One region of the Mesorhizobium sp. genome, then DNA from elsewhere that is predicted to be linked to it. Evidence: predicted binding sites of a transcription regulator. Region 1 holds the regulator's gene; each other region holds the start of a gene.
The links. Region 1 encodes LexA, which represses DNA repair genes until DNA is damaged. Its sites were predicted from a motif close to TGTTCNNNNTGTGTTCNG; they were not measured.
Positions count from the first base shown of each region.

Region 1 (4,138 bases):
CGCCGGTACGATCATGCTGCTGCTGCGTGGCTCATTCGCGCTGTTTCCGGATTTCTCCTCGCGTCGCCCGGTGAAGAAATATGCCGCGGCGGCCGCGCTTGTCTCGATTGCCGCCTATCTTGTGATTTCCGGCGTCGTGGTTGCGGCCGAGCGAAGCTTCATCATGCTTTCGGTCATGCTTGTCGCCGTGCTGTTCGATCGGGCGGCACTGACCATACGCAATCTGGCGATCTCCGCTATTGCCGTTATCGCCATCTCGCCGCATGAGGTGGTCGGCCCAAGCTTCCAGATGTCCTTTGCCGCGACCGCCGCCCTGGTCGGTGCGTATGCCGGCTGGTCCGACTACCGCTCGCGCAAGGCCAGCACGCCGCCGCCGCGACGGTCACTGCCCGTCTTCCTCACGCGAAAACTGCTGCTGGCTACCGGCGGCCTTGCCATGACGTCCATCATCGCCGGCAGCGCAACGGCACTCTTCGCGATCTGGCATTTCCAGCGCGTGTCACCACTGAGCCTGTTCGCCAATCTGGCCATCATGCCGATTGTATCGGCGATCGTCATGCCCTTTGCCGTCTTCAGCGCGCTGGCAATGCCGTTCGGCGCCGATGGGCCGTTTCTCTATGTCATGGGCAAGGGACTAACGGCCATGATCGCGCTGTCGGCGTGGTTCTCCGAGCGTTCGCCGATCGACGCCGTCGGGCTGATTTCGCTACAGTCGGTCCTGCTTGTTACGATCGCCCTTGTCATCGCAACCATGGCGACAACCTGGCTGCGGCTGGTGTCGCTGCCGTTCGCGCTTGCTGGCCTGCTGACGATTTCCGATACGCCCGCACCGGATGTGTTGATTTCGGAAGATGCACGCCTAGTGGCGTTGCCGATCGGCGGCGGCGAACTCGCCGTCAGCCGGGCACGCCCCAATGAATTCACGGTCGACAATTGGAAACGTGCGCTGAAGTCCGAGACCATTATCAAGCCGGAGACCCTCGGCTCAAGCGATCAACAATTCGACATCGCCGATGCCGCCGAACTGCCACCGGGAGCGCCTTTCTATTGCGGTGACGACCTGTGCGTTGCCCGACACCCATCCGGCGCGATCGTTGCGTATGCCGAGGATCGCAAGAAAGCGTGGAAAGCCTGCCGTTTTGCCGATCTGATCGTCGTCAACGACGCGAGGGCCTACGACCCATGCCACAATCCCATCGTTCTCGTCGTCACCAAACGACAGCTCGCTCGCACTGGAAGCGCCGCTGTCTTCTTCGACCCCCAATCAGCCGTTTCACGACCGACAATAAGCTTCGCGATCGACAGACCGTACCGGCCTTGGCACCAGCAAAGAAAATTCTCACGCGAGGCAAGGGGGCTACCGCCCTACGTCAAGCCCGACAAACCCGTTGCCGTGCCGGCTCAATAACGGCGGATCAGCCCGACAAGCTTACCTTGCACCTTTACGCGGTCTGGTCCGAAGATGCGCGTTTCGTAAGCCGGATTGGCGGCCTCGAGAGCGATGGAGGCACCCTTGCGGCGAAAACGCTTCAGCGTCGCTTCTTCCTCATCGACCAACGCCACGACGATCTCGCCGGGGCTGGCGGTGTCGGCGTTTCGGATGATGACCGTGTCGCCGTCGAAGATCCCGGCCTCGATCATCGAGTCGCCCTTGACCTCGAGCGCATAGTGATCGCCGCCCGTGATCATGTCCGGCGGCACCGAGATGGAATGGGTCTGGTGCTGGATGGCATCGATCGGCACACCCGCGGCAATGCGGCCCATCACCGGGATGGAAATCGCCGAGACGGCGTCGTCGTCATTGCCGGCAGCGGGTTGGCGCGAGGGGGCAGCCGGCTTGATCTGCCGACCCAAGCTGCCCTGGATGACGCTCGGCGAAAACTTGCGGGCAGCGTTGAGGCCAGGTGCGATGGAATCGGGAAGACGCAGCACTTCCAGCGCGCGCGCCCTGTTGGGCAGGCGGCGAATGAAGCCACGCTCCTCAAGGGCCGTGATCAGCCTATGAATTCCGGACTTGGAAGCGAGGTCGAGCGCCTCCTTCATTTCGTCGAACGAGGGTGGAATGCCGCTTTCCTTCAGCCTTTCATGGATGAACATCAGCAGTTCATGTTGCTTGCGCGTCAGCATGGCGGCCCCCAGGGGTTTCGAAGATGGATCTGAAACCGGAATCAGAAAAACAAACCCAGAACAAACACTATCTGTTCCATTTGTGTTCCGCAACCGTTTAAAGTTTAGTGAATATGTTCAGACTGCGGAAACCATATGCTTCTCGCCCATGCAGGCGCGGCTACGTACGCGTAGTTCAAGATCCGAAGTTACCGGATTGAATCCATAACATTTTTTCATCTTCCCAGACGATTGCGAAGGTTTGGCAAGCTTGGCTGTCTTGCATGTTAAACCGTGCGCAATCCGGATGGATGCGGGACTTTGTCTTGCCTATCCGTGAACGAAACGAAACCAAAACGCCAACCTGATGGTTGACGGCGGCGTGTTCGCGTCAAGCTGGCGGGATTTCTCTCGCTTGTGCCTGGGAGCAACCGGCTGGCCAGCCGGTCCCGGGGCGGAAGCGATCCGGTCTGGCGTTGGACTATGCGGCGGTGTTGATATCATCCACCGACCGCTTTCGAGCTGCCGGCGCGCGCTGTGTATTTGTTCGCCGCGCTGTCCTCGCTGTGGACATAGACATGCAGCGTGTAGCCGATATGGGCGGTCATCAGCGCCTTTGCCCGCTCGACGTCGCGATCAAGCGCCGCCTCCATGATTGCAGTGTGGTGTTCGATCGCAATCGCTTCGCGCAGCGCGTCCATGGCCTTTTCGTAGCCATCCTTGAGGCCGGCGGCGGCCCGCAATGTCGGCGCCAGTCCGAGAAAGCGATGATGCCGGCGTAGTTGATCCGCGATGGTCGAGCGGAACCGCAACAGCCAACTCGATGTAGCGGCGCTGAGAAGTGCCGCGTGGAAGGCCTCATGGTTCTCGTCCCATATGTCGACCGCCGCGTCCGAGGGATCGTCGACGGCGGTCTTGCAGCGCGATAGCCGGTAATGTGCGGTAACCACGGCGTCTTCCCACATGCTGCCGCCTTTCTCGATCGATTCCAGGAACAGGGGAATCTCAACAACCATTCTTGCGCGTGCCAGGTCCTCAAGCTCGGCCCGAGACACGGGAGCGACGGCAAAGCCGCGATTGCTGATGGCTGTGACCAGGCGTTCGGCCTCCAGGCGGGACAGCGCTTCGCGCAGTGGCGTCCAGCCGACACCATAGATGCCGCGCAGCGCGCTCAGCTTGAGCGGTGCGCCAGGCATAAGGCGGGTGGTGAGTATGTCTCGCCGCAGCAGTTGATAGGCCGCCTCCGTTTTCGTGGAGTTCTTCTGGTCCTGCATCGCGATCCGTCCGCTATCTGAGTTCTAGAAATTATATATGATGCGAATGCATGGCAAGAATTATATATAATGTTTGACATGGCTGGAGCGACTGACCATGATCGCCGCGGTTGCCGTCCTTTAAGCGGCGCTAATCAAATCTGGGAGGAAATGATGTTGAAGTCGAAATCCGCTTGGCTGTCGGGATTGATCACGGCCGGCGCGCTCGCAGTCAGCCTCGGCGCTGCTGTCGCCGATCCGATCAAGATCGGCATTGCCAATTTCGGCGAGCATCCGCAGCTGAACGCAGCCATTGCCGGTTTCAAGAAGGCGCTTGCCGCGGACGGTTTCGTCGAGGGCAAGGATGTCGTCTACACCGAAAGCCACACCAATTTCGATGCCTCTCTGGTTCCGCAGATGATTGCCAAGCTGCAGGCGGATCAGCCGAAGCTCATGTATACCATCACCACGCCGGTCTCGCAGATCGCCAAGAAGGCGCTTGCAGGTTCGGGCATTCCGATCGTCTTCGCGGCGGTGACCGATCCGGTCGCGGCCAAGCTCGTTCCGTCCTGGGATTCGGGCGACGAAGGCATGACCGGCGCGACCGACCTCCAGGATGTCGCCGCGGTCATGGCTTTCACCAAGAAGCTGCTTCCGAATGCCAAGCGTTTCGGCGTGCCTTACAATCCGGGCGAGGCGAACGACGTCGCGCTGCTTGAAAAGATCAAGGCGGCGGCACCCGCTGCCGGGTTCGAAGTCGTCGAGGTCGGCATCGACAA
Region 1 is NZ_OZ245860.1:995,035-999,172, reverse strand. It holds gene ACO07C_RS04840 (ComEC/Rec2 family competence protein) at 1-1,408, shown strand, start outside; gene lexA (transcriptional repressor LexA) at 1,402-2,127, opposite strand; gene ACO07C_RS04830 (GntR family transcriptional regulator) at 2,607-3,380, opposite strand; gene ACO07C_RS04825 (ABC transporter substrate-binding protein) at 3,534-4,138, shown strand, end outside.

Region 2 (4,138 bases), 2.8 Mb from region 1:
TGGCGACGGCGCGTTCGGGCAGGTGGCTTTCGACGGCGACTGGTTGGAGAACCGCGCCATCGCCGAGACGGGCGCGGATACGGTCGGCGAACAGAGAGATATCGGCTCCGTCATCGCTTGCCTCGCCAGCCAGATCGGCCTGCTGCACGTCGAAAGCGGCGGCCGACAGCACGGAAAGCCGCACGAGATCGAAGCCATAGCCGGCATCGATATCCTGCTCGAGCGCAGTCAGCCTTTCATGGAACAATTTCTGGATCAGCATGGGTTCGCGCATCGGCCGCGAGGTGCCGAGTGCGATGCGGCTGACGGCGCCGTCGACGCGAAAGAGCAGCAGTGCCAGCGTCCTGGCGCCTTCACCGCGGCGTTCGAGATCGGCCTTCAAGGTCGTCGCCAGCATGCCCACAAGCCGTTCGATCTCCTCGGTCAGGGTGACCGGCTCGGCCAGATGGCGTTCGACCGAAAGCGGCGCGACGGGAAGGCGCGGCGACACCGCCTCGTCGATACGGCCAAGCGCCTGGTCGAGGCGCAAGAGCAGGGAGGCGCCAAAGCGGCGCGCGAGCGGCGCACGCGGCGCCGCCATGACGGCGCCGGCCGTGCGCAGGCCCACACTTTCCAGGCTGTCGCGGGTCGCCGGTTCGATGCGCAGCGCGGCCAGCGGCAAGGGAGCGAGCAGTTCCTCCTCCCCGCCGCCAGCGACGATGCGGTCGCCCGAAAACCGTGCCGCCGCCCAGGCCGCCCCTGGGGTGGCGGCAAGTCCGGCACGGACATCGAAACCCTGATGGAAGAAGCGCGACAGGATGTCGTCCAGCATCGCGCGTTCGCCGCCGAAAAGATGCGTGCAGCCGGTGACGTCGAGGAAAAGGCCATCGCTGCTGTCCAGCGCCACCAATGGCGTGTAGCGGTCACACCAGTCGGCAAGGCCTTCGAGCAGGCGCCGGTCAGCTTCCGGATCGGCCTCGACGATGTCGATCGAGGGATGCATGGCGCGCGCGTCGGCCATGCCCATGCCGCGCTTCAGGTTGAGCGCTTCAGCCCGCTCGTCGAGGGCCGCGATGCGCTGCGCGTTCCCCTGGCGATGGCTGATCACGAGCGGTGGATGAGATGGCGTCGGATGATCCGACGGCCGGGAACGCCAGGACCGACCCAGCCGTTGCCGCAGGATCCTTTCCGCGGCGAGATGCGGGAACCACAGGGACAGGATTCTCTGCCCATCCTTTCTCTTTCCGTCCTTTCTGGGGCCGTCTTTCCTCGAAGCTGTGTTCATCGGGATTCCACTCCAGTGTGAATTGTCCGGGCAAGGCCGTGCGGCTCTTGCCGATGGTGATGGTGAAGGCCGGGCGGCCGATCGAACCGGCAAGCGGTCCGGCTATGGTTTCGCGCGCCGCGGCGGGCGTCGGCGTCAGGATGAGGCGAACGGGTGCGGCCGTCGGTTCGGGCTCGGCGGCCTGCCGCAGCAGGAACACCGGCCGGCCGGCACTCCGCGCCCGGGCGTGCAGCCGGCGCGTCGCGGTGAGATCCAGCCGTTGCGGATTGCCGCGGATTTCGAGGATGACGGCGGCGAGCGCGGTCATCCGGGCTGCCTCCTCGGCAACCCACAGCGCATCGACCAGTTTTGGCGCCTCGGAAAACAGCAGCTGTTCCGGCTCTATGCCGAAGAGCGAATGCAACCCCCTGGCATAGGGAAAGCCGGCCTCGTGGAAAATCTCCGATGTGCCGACCCACAGCACGGGCAGTCGCGGCCCCTGCTTGAGCATCAGGCTGATGAGCGACAAGGCGAAGCCGGCGACGGCTCCCGCATCCCGGGTTTCCGTGCCATGGATCTCGTTCAGGGCGGCTCTCGGCAGGCCACCGCTCAGCGCGGCGTCGAGCCGCGCGGCGCCGGTTCGCAGAAACGCATCCGGCGCGGACACGGCGACACCTCGGCGGACAAAGGTGACATCGGCGCCGAGCGAAGCATGGGCGTCATCAGGCGTGCCAGCCGGCGCCTCCAGGCGCTCGGGCAGCGTTCCCTCGATCTTCGCGATCTGGCGGCGCAGGGCAAAAACAGTTTCCCGCGCCACGGCGGTCATCGCCATCACGGTCAGCTTCCACTCACAATTGTTCCTGTTATGTTCTTATAGATTCCAGAGGGCATCCGAAGAGTCAAGCAGACTCATGGGGAATTTATTCCTGTCCGGCTGCTCGCGGGAGGATCGACCGTCCGGCATTTGCCTCGACCGGTCCGAAAGCCTATATGCCGGGTTCAAAGGAAAAAGCATGGCCCGCATCTACAAGACCCGCACCTGGCACGACGAACTTTCGCCTTCCATGGAGGAGATGGAGTTCCTGGCGCTCGAGGCCTATGCCCATCTGCCGGACGATTTCCGCAAGCTGACCGGCGAGATCGTCATCCAGATCGCCGAATTCCCGACCGACGAGATCATGGACGATCTGTCGTTGGAAACGCCCTTCGACCTGCTCGGCCTGTTCGAGGGACGCGGCATCGCCGAGCGCTGGAATCCGCAGACCGGCGAGGGACCGAACCGCATCACGCTCTATCGACGCGCCATTCTCGACTACTGGTCCGAGAACGAGGAAACGTTGGGCGACATCGTCACCCATGTGCTGATCCACGAGATCGGCCACCATTTCGGCCTGTCGGATGATGACATGGAGAAGATCGAAGAGGCGTCTGAGTAGCGTCCACCTTCGTCATCCAGGGTCTCCGCGACGTCGCTTCGCGACTGCTTATGCCCCAGGATGACGAGAGAAGGACAGGCGCCTTGCGAGCCTACCAGTCGCTTAGCTTGGTATCCGGCCCGTATTCCTGGCCGTCGACATCCTTGACCACGGCCTGGCCGCAGCGCATGGCCTTGGCTTTCTTGTCATAGGCATAGGTCGGCGAGCCGAACAGGTGCCAGCCCTTGTTCAGAGCCGCCGTTACCTTGTGGCAGAAGCTGGCATCGTCCGGGCCGGTCAGAAAGCGGTAGAGTTTCATCCGTCAAGTCCTGTCGTGATGAGTAGCACGTGCATCGGGCCCCATCATGCGCCGATGGCGGCTGCCTTCGCCAGCAGTTTTTCAGCCTGCGACAGATGCAGCCGCTCGACCATTTTTCCATTCAGCGCAATCACACCCTTGCCGGCATTTTCCGGCAGCGCGAAGGCGTCCTTCACCGTTCGCGCCTCGGCCACGGCGTCGGGCGACGGCGCGAACGAGTTGTTCGCGGCCTCGATCTGGGTGGGATGGATGAGGGTCTTGCCGTCGAAACCCATCGCGGCGGCTTCCGTGCATTCGCGACCGAAAGCGTCGAGGTCGCGAAAATCGTTGAAGACGCCATCGAGCACGTCGAGGCCGCCGGCGCGCGCCGCCAGAACCATCTGCAGCAGCCAAGGCACGAGATAGCGCCGGTCGGGCGTCGCCAGCACGCCGGTGTCTTTCACCAGGTCATTCGTTCCGGCAACGAAACAAGCCAGCCGTGAGGCCGGGTCGCGCCCGAGTTCGGCGATCGCGCCGATGTTGAGCATGGCCTTCGGGGTCTCGATCATCGCCCATAATTTCACATCGTCGGCAACCAGATTGTCGTCGAGCGCGTCGCCGGCTTCCAGAATGTCGCGTGGCGTGACGACCTTGGGCAAAAGGATGCCATCGGGTTGGCAGCTTGCCGCGGCCAGCAAATCATCCATGCCTCGTTCGCTGGCGAGCGCATTGATGCGCACGATCATCTCGCAGCGCCGGCCAAAGCGGTTGGCAACGGGGCGATTGGCGAAGATTCCCGCCAGCTTTTCGCGGGCGGAAGCCTTATCGGCCGGTGCAATACCGTCTTCCAGATCGATGATGACGGCGTCACAGGACAGCCGCGCGATCTTGGCCAGCGCCTTGTCGTTCGACGCCGGAACGTAGAGCACCGAACGGCGCGGGCGGTAAGGGTCGGTTGTCATGCCCGATCTATGCCGCCTGGGGCCGGTCGAGGCAAGCCGTGCGACTTGTAACTGAGATAGACCACCAATCACCAAGGCTCGCGCCGCCCCTCCTTGCCCGGCAGGCAGGTGAGGGGCTGGCGAATTCGATCTCAAGCGATTGTCCTGCACGAAAACTGCATAAAACTCACGAAAACCTCCTCGGATCCGCCCAACCGCCTGCATGTCGACCTGCGAGACA
Region 2 is NZ_OZ245860.1:3,780,810-3,784,947, forward strand. It holds gene ACO07C_RS17875 (DUF6504 family protein) at 1-1,087, opposite strand, end outside; gene ACO07C_RS17880 (ImuA family protein) at 1,029-2,075, opposite strand; gene ACO07C_RS17885 (metallopeptidase family protein) at 2,257-2,679, shown strand; gene ACO07C_RS17890 (DUF1737 domain-containing protein) at 2,771-2,977, opposite strand; gene ACO07C_RS17895 (HpcH/HpaI aldolase/citrate lyase family protein) at 3,022-3,918, opposite strand.
Region 2: ACO07C_RS17880 (ImuA family protein) is a predicted target of LexA. The motif match lies at 2,099-2,116, and genes of this name have one in related genera.

Region 3 (4,138 bases), 1.0 Mb from region 1:
CGACGTGACGCCGGAGGCGCTGGAGCCTATCTTCGAAAAGCGCATGGACGGCTTTTCCGAAGTGTTCCACCGCATTTCCTATGACAAGATCGGCACCTCGACGATCCAGAGCCGCGCCACCGGCGGCGTCGTCAATGCCACCTTCGTCTTCGTGCTGCCGGGCTCACCTGGCGCCTGCAAGGACGCCTGGGACGGTATATTGAAGCCGCAACTCGACTATCGGCACATGCCCTGCAACTTCGTCGAGATCATGCCGCGCCTGGATGAACATCTCAAGCGCGGCACCAGGACCGCATAATCACGTCTTTGCCCTCCCCCCTTCAGCGGATGACGGGCTCGCCGTGGAATCGCCGTCGCGAAGGCGCAGACACGCCGAAGCCGACTTCCATCATCAGCCTCGGCGTGCGCGCCGGCACCGTCCCCATGTGAAACCCGAACGGATCTTCGACAAAGCCTAGACCTGCCTGCCCGGTCAGCGTGATCGGGCTTTGATCGCCGTACACGCCGAGCACCTCTTCGGCCGGATGCCCGACGAGAAGCGTCATCTGGTGCTTGAGAATGCGGCGGTTGTGGCTGCCCCGCACATAGACGTGCGGGCCGGTGTCCGCGTCGACCGGCACCAGGTAGAAGAAGAACTTCAGCATGCGCCAGTCATCGAGGTCGAAATGGTACTTGCCAAGCGAAGCCAGGTTCTTGTCGGCGTCGGTGGCCGCGCCGGTCGGGAAGCTCCACCAGACCCGCGTCGTGATGAGCTTGGCCTGACCGCCGAGATAGTGCGCGGCGATGTCGAGAAGCAGCGGATCGCGCTGTATGGCAAGCGCGGCTTCGCAGTCGAGGATGCGCTCGAAATAGTGCCCGCTGAGCAGCGGACGGCCGAAACGTCTTTCGGCGTCTGCATGTTCGCCCGGCATGAATTCGAGCCGGCGATCGAAATTGCCGAAGCACGGCGTGCGCCCGGCAAAGCGCGCGATTTCTTCATGGATCGATGGCGGCAGCACAAGCCCGGAAAACAAACCATCCGACCTCAGCGCATCAACGGCGGCCTCGCGGTTCACGCCCGCGAACATCGTCTCATGGACGGTCCGTGCCGGCAGTGCTGGTTTTGCGGCAAGCCAATGCAGCCGCCGCCCCGGCATCGTGCGCGCCAGCATGAACATCGGCAGCCATGCCGGATTTTCACGCAAGTCGGACAGGTAGGTTGGTATGCGCGCGGCGATACGCTGGAGCAGGCTGCCGTTTCGGGCCACGGCCTCGAGGCTTGCCGCGCCGGACTTGTCGGGAGTTGAAAGGCTCATCGGGATCCTCGGATATGAGGGCGGCACCGACAAAGCATCGGCCGCTCACCGCTCCGGCATAACCCAAACCCGATTAACCCACCTGAAGGCAGGGTACCCCCGCGTCATGCCTTGTGCAATGCACAATTGGCAATGTGCGGTGCAAAACTCATCCGCCGATCAAAGCTGGCTTGAGGTTGGACTGTTCAGCCGGCCATTCAGTCAGCGCGATTTCCTGGGCTTGGGCGGCGCGACCCATATCTCGGCGTCGAGCCTCCTCGTCGCCAGGCCTCGCGCAATCGCCTCCCCGCTGCCGGCGTTCTTCGAAAGCGTGCTGGCCTGACGCCTGTTGATCAACATGCCCTCCGCCAGAGCACGGTTTCCCGCGAAAACCCGTGACAGGAACGTGCGGCTGCCCCGCGCCGGGGAAAACCGTGCCGCCATGGTTTGCCTGGCTGTGTGGGCGACGACCTCGTCGGTCCATCCCTCCACCAGTCGCGCGCCAGGCTCGAGCAACAGCAGCCAGTCGCCCTTGGCCTGTCCGATGCCTAACGCCGTTGTGCCGGCCACATAGAGACAGCCAGCGTGCTCGGCGACCCGGTGCGTCTGGTCGGTCGAACCGGTATCGCAAACGATGACTTCGCGCACCACGCCCTCGACAGCCCCGCCGACCAGGGACGCAAGCGTGCGGGCGAGGCCCTCCTCGTCATTCAGGGTTTCGATGAGAACACTGAGCATGCTTAGCCGAATAGCGGAAACCCGGGCACTGCGCCAGTTTTTGCGGCGCACAATAAAAAGTTCTTGATTTGTTCTCATTCGGGAAATAGGAATAGTTTCATGAACAGAGCGATTCGACAGATTGCTGACAGTCCCTGGGAGAGGGCAAAGATGGAACAGATCGTGCGCGCGGACATTGCAGCCTTTGGGGCTGGAAGAGCCGAGATGGCAAATGCGATGATCGAGCAGAGCGGTGTACGTGTTCGTCCGGACCGCAACCGTGGACGGTCGGCGGGCATCAATCCGTCCGGCCGGTTCGAGCCGGTCAGCCGGCATGTTTTCGACGATGGCTGGAACTCGCTGGAGGAACTGCCGCCGTTCAAGACCGAAGTGCAGGTGGAGAAGCCGCGCACCATCATCACCCGCAATGAATCGCCGGACATCTCCTTCGATCGTTCGATCAACCCTTACCGTGGTTGCGAGCATGGCTGCGTCTACTGCTTTGCCCGGCCGACACACAGTTTCATGGGCCTTTCGCCGGGTCTGGATTTCGAATCGAAGCTATTCGCCAAGCCGGATGCCGCCAGGCTGCTGGACAAGGAGTTGTCGAAGGACGGCTACCAGCCGCGCACGATCGCCATCGGCACCAACACCGATCCCTACCAGCCGATCGAGAAGCAGTACCGGATCATGCGCGAGATCCTCGAAGTGCTGGAGGCACGCGGCCACCCGGTCGGCATTGTCACCAAATCCGCCCTGGTGACGCGCGACATCGACATCCTGTCGCGCATGGCCGAGCGCGGCCTCGCCAAGGTGGCGCTGTCGGTCACGACGATGGACCGCATGCTGGCACGCACGATGGAGCCGCGCGCGTCGACCCCGACCAAGCGGCTCGAAGCGATCAGGCAGCTTTCGGATGCCGGCATTCCGGCCTCGGTCATGGTTGCGCCGATCATACCAGGACTAACCGACCAAGAAATGGAACGGATTCTCGATTCGGCATATGCCGCGGGTGCGCGCGAGGCTGGTTATGTCGTCCTGCGCCTGCCGCTGGAGGTCAGCCCGATCTTCAAGGATTGGCTGCTGCGTCACTATCCGGACCGCTATCGCCATGTCATGTCGCTGATCCGTTCGATGCGCGACGGCAAGGACTACGATTCGGAATGGGGCAAACGCATGAAAGGCGCGGGTCCCTACGCCTGGCAGATCGGCCGGCGCTTCGAGATTACCGCCAAGCGGTTGGGCCTCAATGTCGAACGGCGTACGCTTCGGACCGACCAGTTTGTCGCCGCTGGAAAAGACCAGGTGCAGCTGACACTGCTTTGAAAGCGCAGTCCGCTGCGATGGTTTGATCTGTCGCGGCATCAAGAATCCCGTCCGGCCCGCCCCGGCCTGCAGACGGTGCCCTCCCGGTCCGGCGCCCCACCCGACCCGGAGGGACTTGCGGAGAATCGGAGCCGATGCGAACCTCGCCGCAACATGGCTCGCGCGCGTTCCGATTCTCCGCCTCTCTTCGAGATCATCGAGAGACCCGACTTCTCCTTCGAGACGAAGGCGATGGCTGAAGGCCTGTGGCCGGTAGCCGGCATGGATGAGGCCGGGCGGGGTCCGCTCGCCGGGCCGGTTGTCGCCGCCGCGGTGGTGCTCGATCCCGCAAATATCCCCGAGGGCCTGGATGATTCCAAACGCCTCAGCCATTTGCAGCGTGAGGCCTTGTTCCTGCGCATTCTTGGCTCTGCGCTGGGCGTATCGATGGCCTCCATCAGCGCCGAAGGCATCGACGGCAGCAACATCCTCAAGGCCAGCCTCGAGGCCATGCGCCGCGCCCTGGTTGGCCTGCCGGTGCAGCCGAAGCTCGCTCTCGCTGACGGGCGTGACGTCCCGCCGGGCCTGCCTTGCGCTGGACGCGCGCTGATCAAGGGCGACCAGCGCTCGCAATCGATCGCCGCCGCCTCGATCGTCGCAAAGGTCATGCGCGACCGCATGATGTGCGGCTGCGGCAGCCACCACGGCCGCTACGGGTTCGAGGTCCATATGGGCTATGCCACGGCCCGCCATCGCACGGCGATCGAGGCGCACGGGCCGGTGGCCCGACTGCACCGCGTGTCGTTCGCACCGTTCAGGCTTGGCGGAGCTGAAATGGCGGA
Region 3 is NZ_OZ245860.1:2,020,644-2,024,781, forward strand. It holds gene moaB (molybdenum cofactor biosynthesis protein B) at 1-298, shown strand, start outside; gene ACO07C_RS09875 (hypothetical protein) at 321-1,295, opposite strand; gene ACO07C_RS09880 (glycosyltransferase) at 1,497-2,012, opposite strand; gene ACO07C_RS09885 (PA0069 family radical SAM protein) at 2,163-3,317, shown strand; gene ACO07C_RS09890 (ribonuclease HII) at 3,471-4,138, shown strand, end outside.
Region 3: ACO07C_RS09885 (PA0069 family radical SAM protein) is a predicted target of LexA. The motif match lies at 2,071-2,088, and genes of this name have one in related genera.